2 regions of the Bradyrhizobium sp. Pa8 genome follow, and region 2 is predicted to be linked to the other one. Evidence: riboswitches for the same ligand, from Rfam matches in the RefSeq annotation. Region 2 holds a riboswitch; the other holds the start of a gene.

Region 1 (4,412 bases), 1.4 Mb from region 2:
GGCCGTGAACCAGCGCAAGGAGAGCGCCGGCAAGATGGTGCAGCTGCTCGGCAAGGTCGCCGAACTCCGTCACGTCGGCATCTTCCCCCGCTTCGAGGTGATGCGCGACTGGCACGAGAATCAATCGATCCCGGTCGAGAGTTTCGTGATCGCCGACGGTCTGCACATGAACGATTGGGGCTATGCCTGCTTCGCCCAGCTCCTCGGCGACGACATCATCCGCTCCGTCGGCCAGATCAAGCTCGGCGTCAACGTGCCCGCGGACGTGCGGACGTATCGGCCGATGTAGGCTTTCGCCTCACCCTCCCCTGGAGGGGGAGGGTCGATCGCGCGAAGCGCGAGCGGGGTGGGGTGATCTCTCCACTCGGGCAGCGCTCGATGCGGAGAGACTGTCACCCCACCCCGTCTCACATTTCGCTGTGCTCATGTGAGCCGACCCTCCCCCTCCAGGGGAGGGTAAAGGTCACGCCTTCTCCAGCGCTGCCGTGAGATCCTCGATCAGATCATCCGCATGCTCGAGCCCCGCCGAGAAGCGAATAAAACCCTCGCTGATGCCGAGCGCGGCGCGGTCCTCCGGCTTCAGGCGCTGATGCGTCGTGGTCGCCGGATGCGTGACGAGGCTCTTGGCATCGCCGAGATTGTTCGAGATTTTTGCAAGCTTGAGCTCGTTGAGCACGCGGAACGCACCCTGCTTGCCGCCCTTGACCTCGAAGCCGACCAGGGTCGAGCCGCCGCGCATCTGCTTCTTCACGAGAGCCGCCTGCGGATGGTCGGCGCGGCCGGGATAGACCAGGCGCGAAATCTTCGGATGGCTCGCCAGCACGTCGGCGATGCGTCCCGCCGTCTCGGTCTGCGCGCGCACGCGCACGCCGAGCGTTTCCAGGCCCTTGAGCAGGACCCACGCGTTGAACGGCGAGATCGACGGGCCGGTCTGGCGCATGAAATTGTGGATGTGCTCGGCGATGAACGCTTCCGACGACAGGATGATGCCGCCGAGACAGCGGCCCTGGCCGTCGATGTGCTTGGTCGCGGAATAGACCACGACGTCGGCCCCTAACGCGAGCGGGCTCTGCCAGATCGGCGTCGCGAACACGTTGTCGACGACGAGCCGCGCGCCGCCCTTGTGCGCGATCTCGGCTATCCCTGGAATGTCGAGCACGTCGAGCGTCGGGTTGGTCGGGCTCTCCAGGAAGAACGTCTTGGTGTTCGGCTTAAGCGCGCGCTGCCACTGGTCGAGATCGAGGCCGTCGACCAGCGTGGTCTCGATGCCGTAGCGCGGCAAGAGATCCTGAATGACGTAGAGACACGAGCCAAACAGGGCGCGCGAGGCCACCACATGATCGCCGGCCTTCAGCGGCGCCAGGATCGCGGTCGTCACCGCGGCCATGCCGGTCGCCGCCGAGCGTGCCGCTTCGGCGCCTTCGAGCTCGATCATGCGGCGCTCGAACATCGAGATGGTCGGGTTGGAATAGCGCGAATAGATGAAGCCGGGGTCCTCGCCCTTGAACCGCGCCTCGCACTCCTCGGCGCTGTTGTAGACGTAGCCCTGGGTCAGGAACAGCGCCTCTGACGTCTCGCCATATTGTGAGCGCAGGGTGCCGGAATGGACCAGGCGGGTTTCAGGACGGTAAGTGGCAGGCGACTTCGACATAGGTACCTCCGACATGACCGTCTCGTCGAAAACGGTCACAAAAAAACCGGCCTGGATATCTCCACGGGCCGGGATCACAGAGGTCCCCGGCCTGTTTAGCGACTTATTTAACGTGGCTGCAAGCCGGCCGGCTCAAATCACCACGGGATAAGTCATGCTCATATTCCGCAATGCCCTTTCCGTCAAGACGTCCATCGGCTAGCCGTAAAACGCTAATATTTCCCGCATGTCGGGATGCGTTTGACCCCTGATGAGGATCCCCGGTTGACGTTCACGGTCGCCGCCGACGCCAATGGTATCCTGCCCGACCGCATGATTGCGGCGATGGCGGAAGCGGGGCTGATCCTGCCTGCCTACGATTTCGTCGAGAGCCAGATCCAGCCAGCGAGCCTCGACCTCCGCCTCGGCGACATCGCCTATCGCGTTCGCGCCAGCTTCCTGCCGGGTCCCGGCGCGACCGTCGCCGAGCGCATCGACGAGTTGAAGTTGCATGAGTTCAGCCTCACCGATGGCGCGGTGTTGGAGACCAACTGCGTCTACATCGTGCCGCTCTTGGAAAGCCTGGCGTTGCCGCCGGAGATCGTCGCGGCCGCCAACCCGAAAAGCTCGACCGGCCGGCTCGATGTCTTCACCCGCGTCATCGCCGACGGCACTCGCCGCTTCGACATGATCGGCGCCGGCTATCACGGCCCGCTCTACGCCGAGATCAGCCCGAAGACGTTTCCGGTGCTGGTCAGCGAGGGCTCGCGCTTGAGCCAGGTGCGCTTCCGCACCGGAGATGCCATCCTCAACATCGACGAGCTCGAGGCGCTGCATGCGACCGAGCGTCTCGTCGATCTCGACGATGCCGATCTCACCGGCGGCGTCGCCGTCTCCGTCGACCTCTCCGGCGAGAAGGCCAACGGCTTCGTCGGCTATCGCGCCAAGCGCCACACCGGTGTTGTCGACGTCGACCGCCGCTCCGGATATGCCGTGGAGGATTTCTGGGAGCCGATCTCGGCGCGTCCCGACGGCAGCCTGATCCTCGACCCCGGTGAGTTCTACATCCTCGCCTCCAAGGAAGCCGTGCAGGTGCCGCCCGATTACGCCGCGGAGATGGTGCCGTTCGATCCCCTGGTCGGCGAGTTCCGCGTGCACTATGCCGGCTTCTTCGATCCCGGCTTCGGCTATGCCGGCGCCGGCGGGCAGGGATCGCGCGCCGTGCTCGAAGTGCGCTCGCGCGAAGTGCCGTTCATCCTCGAGCACGGCCAGATCGTCGGCCGTCTCGTCTACGAGAAGATGCTGGCGCGCCCCGACGCGATGTACGGCCAGCGCATCGGTTCGAACTACCAGGCGCAGGGCCTCAAACTATCGAAGCATTTTCGGGTGTAGCTCCACACTCTACTGTCATGCCCCAGCTTGACCGGGGCATCCAGTCTGCCGCGACCTATCGGCTCTACAACAGATGCCTCTGGAATACTGGATCGCCCGATCCCGTCTCCGCCAAGGGCTTCGCCGGGCCAAGAACTCACTCGGCCGCCGAAGCCTTAGCGAAGGCGGCAAGTCGGGCGATGACACCGAATGTGTGTCAGGATGCGAAGCGAAATCCAGCTACGTGCGAGGTGGTGAAGTGACAGATCAACTCGACGCAAGAATCCTCGATGACGTCGCGGACGCGCTGATCTATTCGGATCGCGCCGGCACCATCACGCGCTGGAATCGTGCATCGACCGCCTTGTTCGGCATCTCCGCCGACGAAGCGCTCGGCCAAAACCTCGATCTGATCATTCCCGAACATCTGCGTGCCGCGCACTGGAAGGGCTTCGAAGCTGCGCTTGCCACCGGGGCGATGAAGCTCGCGGGCAGGCCGACGCTGACCCGCGCTCTACACAAGAGCGGACGCAAGCTCTACATCGAGATGACCTTCGCGCTGGTGCGCGATGCCGGCGGTGCCGTGGTTGGATCGGTCGCGATGGCGCGCGACGTCACCGAACGCATCGAGCGCGAGCGCGCGGCTAGGCTTGCGCAAAATTCGTGATGCGGAATTGACGGGCGGGCGTGCAGGGCGCTCTGCTTGAGCGTCAGGTTGCCTCGTACCGGTCGCAGTGACACACTCGATCAAAACAACGATCGGGAGCGAATATGACCACCGCATCAGACGCAGCACAAGAAGCGCAATGGAAGCGCTGGCGCGCGGTCGCCGACCTCTATCACGCCTACTTCACCGGCCTCATCCTGACCGTCGTCACGCGGCGCGGCACGGCGGATGCTGCCGAATTCGTCTTCCGCGTGTTTCGCCGCCAGCAGCAGGAGCGCTTCCTGCCGGGGCTCGAAAAGCTCGGTCTCAGTCATCTGCCGCCGGCGGTGGCCGCCGCGCAATATCATTATCTCTCCAACTGGATCGGCGGCGTGCATGTCGAATACATGTATGAGAGCGACCGCAAAGCCTGGATCCGCTACCCGCCGCCGCGCTGGATCTGGAAGGGCGCCGCGATCTGCGGCGTGCCGGGCGAGGTCTCGCGCGCGATGCTGCGCGGTTGGCACGCCAACAATGGCGTCGCGCTCGGCGATCTCAGGCTCGGCTTCGTCTGCACCAAGCAGAGCGTTGACGGTCAGGACGGGCTCGAAGGCTATTATTATCAGTACGACCACCCGCTCGAGCTGGATCAGCGCCTGGTGTTCGCGCGCCATCTGGAAGCGCCGTTGTTCGACGCGAAGGCCGCGCCTGCCTTGCCCGTCGCGAGCTGGCCGAAGCCGCGGCTGGAAAAGGCCTACCGCAACT
Region 2 (4,412 bases):
CGAGCTCCATCACCCGCGCGCGCGTCTTCTCCGAGCGCGCGGTGGTGACGATCTCGGAGGCCAAGCCCTGGAGCTTCGCAGCGCGCGCGATCGAGCCGCCGATCAGGCCGAAGCCGATCAGCGCAACGCGCTGGAAGTGCGGCTGTACGCTCATTTGCCGGCCATGAAATCGCGCAAGCCGTCGACGACGAGGCGGTTGGCCTCCTCGGTGCCGATGGTCATGCGCAGCGAATGCGGCAGGCCGTAATTCTTCAGCGCGCGCAGCACGAGGCCCCGCCGGGTCAGGTAGGCATCGGCCTCGTCGGAGGTCTTGCCCTTTTCCGGGAAGTGGATCAGCACGAAATTGGCGACGCCCGGCGTCACCTTCAGTCCGAGCTTGCCGATCTCCTCGGTCAGCCAGTTGCGCCAGGTCTCGGTGAACTGCTTCGACATCGCCTGGTGCGCGGTGTCCTCGATCGCGGCGACCGCGGCATACATCGCCGGCGTCGACACGTTGAAGGGACCGCGGATGCGGTTGACCGCGTCGATGACGTGCTCGGGCCCGAACATCCAGCCGATGCGCAGCGCGGCGAGGCCGTGGATCTTGGAGAAGGTGTGCGTCAACACGGTGTTCTCGGTGGTGGCGACGAGCTCGATTCCCATCTCGTAGTCGTTGCGCGAGACGTAATCGGAATAGGCGGCATCCAGCACCAGCAGCACGTGCGAGGGCAGGCCGGCGCGCAGCCGCTTGACCTCGTCGAACGGCACATAGGTGCCGGTCGGATTGTTGGGGTTCGCGAGCCAGACCAGTTTCGTCTTTGGCGTCACCGCCTTGAGGATGGCATCGACGTCGCAGGTGAGGTTGGTCTCCTGCGCGACGACGTTCCTTGCGCCGACCGCCATGGTCGCGATCGGGTAGACCAGGAAGCCGTGGGTGGTCGAGATCGCCTCGTCGCCCTGGCTGAGATAGGTGTGGGCGAGCAGATTGAGGATCTCGTCCGAGCCGGCGCCGCAGATGATGCGGTTGGGGTCGAGCCCGAAGGAACGGCCGATCGCTTCGCGTAGCACGCGCGAGGTCCCTTCCGGATAATCTTCCAGATGCGCCGCCACGTTCTTGAAGGCCTCGATCGCCTTCGGTGAGGGCCCGAAGGGCGTCTCGTTGGCCGAGAGCTTGAACACCTTGCGGCCCGGCTCCGCCACCGGGCTCTTGCCGGGCGTGTAGGGCGCAATATCGAGAATGCCGGGATTCGGCACGGGGCGGGACATCTTCAACTCCGGAAGTAGCTTTAAGCGGTTCGCGATCTACGATTTCGACCCGGTCGAGGGCACCGTATAGCGCGTTGCGTGGCTGCCGACGAGGGCCGTGGAGCGCACCGAGGCCCCCGCTTCGATCAGGGCAGCCTTGATCTTGTCGATGCTGGTCGCGCTCGTGACCGAGACCAGCAGCGCCGCGCCGTCGAAGGCGGTATCGGGCACCGCCACGATCTCGGCGAGCGGCGATAACGTCCGCGCGACTTCGGCGTTCCACCCGGACACGCGCACGCTGAAGGTCTCGACCTCCGTCACAAGGGCGCTGTCGGCGACGCGCGAGATCGCGAACACCGGCAGTGCGGCCGGATGGTCGGCGCGCTCGACAAAGGGCATCCGCGCAATGATCTTCGGCGCACCGTTGGCTTCCAGCTCCAGCCACCACGGCGTGCGGCTCGAGGTCGCCGACACCAGCGCCAGGTCGCCCTTGGATTTCGCCACCGCCTCGACCGCCGCCTGCGCGCTGAAATGCGCGACGTAAGGCACGGTGAAGCCGAAATGGAAGCGCGCGGAATCGCGCATCGCCGGCTCGCTCACCGAGATGTCGGCATGCACGGAGAACGGCGCCTGGACATAGGTGAAGGTCGCGATGATGACGCGCCAGATGCTCTCGACGGTGTCGAGCGGCAGGATGCCGCGATGACGCTGGACGAGGTCACGCATCATGGCGGCCTCGCGCGCCGGGCGGAACGCCGAGCCGACCTCCTGGGTCTGCTTCACCTGGATCAGGCGGTCGATGATGTCGCCGCGCTGCATCAGCAGGCGATGCATGCCCTCGTCGATCGCGTCGATCTCCTTGCGCAATTCCTGGAGCGATGGTGGCGCGGGCGGAAATTGGGACATATCTGACTGGACTGTTGAGAGGCGTTCCAATGCGGATCGGCCAGGCAAGCTGGTAGGTTCGGATCCGCTGCGATCGATATCCTGATTAGGCAGTCGGGGCGGCGAAAGCAAAGAGAAATCACGTCCTTTTGGGCTGACGTGACAGAGACGAATTTGGCTAATCCGGACCGCGACTTGACGAAAACCGCCCAAGACAGTAGGTTTTGCCTGTTCCGTGGTCATTTGAGCCGGCCGGCTTGCAGCCACGTTAAAAAACTCGCTAAACAGGCCGGGGACCCTTTCGATCCCGGCCGAACCTATCGTTCAGGCCGGGTTTTTCATGGCCTGATGTCACTGCGATCGAACGTCTGATCGCAAACGAGGTCGATGTCAGAGATGGGTGGCGTCAAGTCTGTGCCGAGTCCCGCGATCAGTGCCGACGACCGGTCGCATGAGGCGGATCATCCGAATTCGCAGGTCGCGCAGTTCGGCGCCGAGCAGCCGCTGCGGCTCGATTGCGGCATTGATCTCACCCCGTTCCAGATCGCCTACCAGACCTATGGCGAGCTCAACGCCGATGGCTCCAACGCGGTGCTGATCTGCCATGCGCTGACGGGCGATCAGCATGTCGCCAACGTGCATCCCGTCACCGGCAAGTCGGGCTGGTGGGAGACGCTGGTCGGTCCCGGCCGACCTCTTGATCCTCAGCACTACTTCATCATTTGCGCCAACGTGATCGGCGGCTGCATGGGCTCGACCGGGCCGGCCTCGATCAATCCGGCGACCGGCAAGGTGTGGGGCCTGGATTTCCCCGTCATCACCATTCCCGACATGGTGCGCGCGCAGGCGCTGCTGATCGACCGGCTCGGCATCGACACGTTGTTCGCGGTGGTCGGCGGCTCGATGGGCGGCATGCAGGTGCTGCAATGGACCGCGGCCTATCCCAAGCGCGTGTACTCCGCGCTGGCGATTGCCTGCGCGACGCGGCACTCGGCGCAGAACATCGCCTTCCACGAGCTCGGCCGCCAGGCGGTGATGGCCGATCCCGACTGGCACAACGGCCGCTACACGGATCAGGGCATCCATCCGCATCGCGGACTTGCGGTAGCACGGATGGCCGCGCACATCACCTATCTCTCGGACGCCGCGCTGCATCGCAAGTTCGGCCGCCGCATGCAGGACCGCGAGCTGCCGACCTTCTCGTTCGACGCCGATTTTCAGGTCGAGAGCTATCTGCGCTACCAGGGCTCGTCCTTCGTCGAGCGGTTCGACGCCAACTCCTATCTCTATCTGACCCGCGCGATGGACTATTTCGACATCGCCGGCGACCACGGCGGCGTGCTGGCGAAAGCGTTCGCGGGCATCGAGACGCGCTTCTGCGTGGTCTCCTTCACCAGCGACTGGCTGTTCCCGACCTCGGAATCGCGCGCACTGGTGCATGCGCTCAACGCGTCGAGCGCGCGGGTGTCGTTCGCCGAGATCGAGACGGATCGCGGCCATGACGCCTTCCTGCTCGACGTGCCCGAATTCTTCGATATCGCCCGGGCCTTCCTGCAATCGGCAGGGAAGGCGCGCGGGCTCACCGCCAGGAATGACTGACAAGGACGGCTAGCGATGTCTGTGCAGGAAGTGCTGCCGCTGGGCGGCGTTGCGAGCGAGCAGTCCGGCCAGTTTCGCGCCGACCATCTGCTGGTCGCCGAGATGGTCAAGCCCGGCTCGAAAGTGCTCGACGTCGGCTGCGGCGAGGGCGACCTGCTCCAGCTTTTGGAGACCCGCGGCATCGACGGGCGCGGCATCGAGCTGTCGCGCGAAGGCGTCAACCGCTGCGTCGCCAAGGGCCTCGCGGTGGTGCAGGGCGATGCCGACACCGATCTCGTCAACTATCCCGACGACGCCTTCGATTACGTCATCCTGTCGCAGACGCTGCAGGCGACGCGGCAGCCGCGGGTCGTGCTGGAGAATCTGCTGCGCATCGGCCGCCGCGCCATCGTGTCGTTCCCGAATTTCGGCTTCTGGAAGATGCGGCTCCAGCTCCTGGTCGGCGGCCACATGCCGCGCACCGAGAATCTGCCCGCGACGTGGTACGACACCGCCAACATCCATTTCTGCACCATCAAGGATTTCGTCGAGCTCTGCGACGCGATCCACGTCAAGATGGAGCGTGCCGAGGCGCTGGATCTCTACGGCCGTCCGTTGCGGCTGCGATTGCCGTGGTGGGTGTGGAACATGTTCGGCGAGCAGGGCGTATTTCTGCTCACTCGCGGGCAGGGAAAGTAGCTACTCGTCATTGCGGGCTACGCTGC

Evidence for each region. A riboswitch is a leader RNA that binds a small molecule or an ion and turns the genes downstream of it on or off. The one in region 2 is predicted to bind S-adenosylmethionine.
Region 1: linked by a shared signal. The riboswitch ahead of ACKWRH_RS43875 (O-succinylhomoserine sulfhydrylase) and the one ahead of metX (homoserine O-acetyltransferase MetX) in region 2 are both predicted to bind S-adenosylmethionine.

The regions. Positions count from the first base shown of each region.
Region 1 is NZ_CP176767.1:9,231,771-9,236,182, reverse strand. Features, by position in the region: gene ACKWRH_RS43880 (SGNH/GDSL hydrolase family protein) at 1-289, shown strand, start outside; gene ACKWRH_RS43875 (O-succinylhomoserine sulfhydrylase) at 464-1,651, opposite strand; SAM riboswitch at 1,726-1,805, opposite strand; gene ACKWRH_RS43870 (2'-deoxycytidine 5'-triphosphate deaminase) at 1,886-3,022, shown strand; gene ACKWRH_RS43865 (PAS domain S-box protein) at 3,261-3,668, shown strand; gene ACKWRH_RS43860 (hypothetical protein) at 3,773-4,412, shown strand, end outside.
Region 2 is NZ_CP176767.1:1,073,428-1,077,839, forward strand. Features, by position in the region: gene ACKWRH_RS05005 (prephenate/arogenate dehydrogenase family protein) at 1-154, opposite strand, end outside; gene ACKWRH_RS05010 (pyridoxal phosphate-dependent aminotransferase) at 151-1,245, opposite strand; gene ACKWRH_RS05015 (chorismate mutase) at 1,282-2,130, opposite strand; SAM riboswitch at 2,335-2,414, shown strand; gene metX (homoserine O-acetyltransferase MetX) at 2,506-3,708, shown strand; gene metW (methionine biosynthesis protein MetW) at 3,724-4,386, shown strand.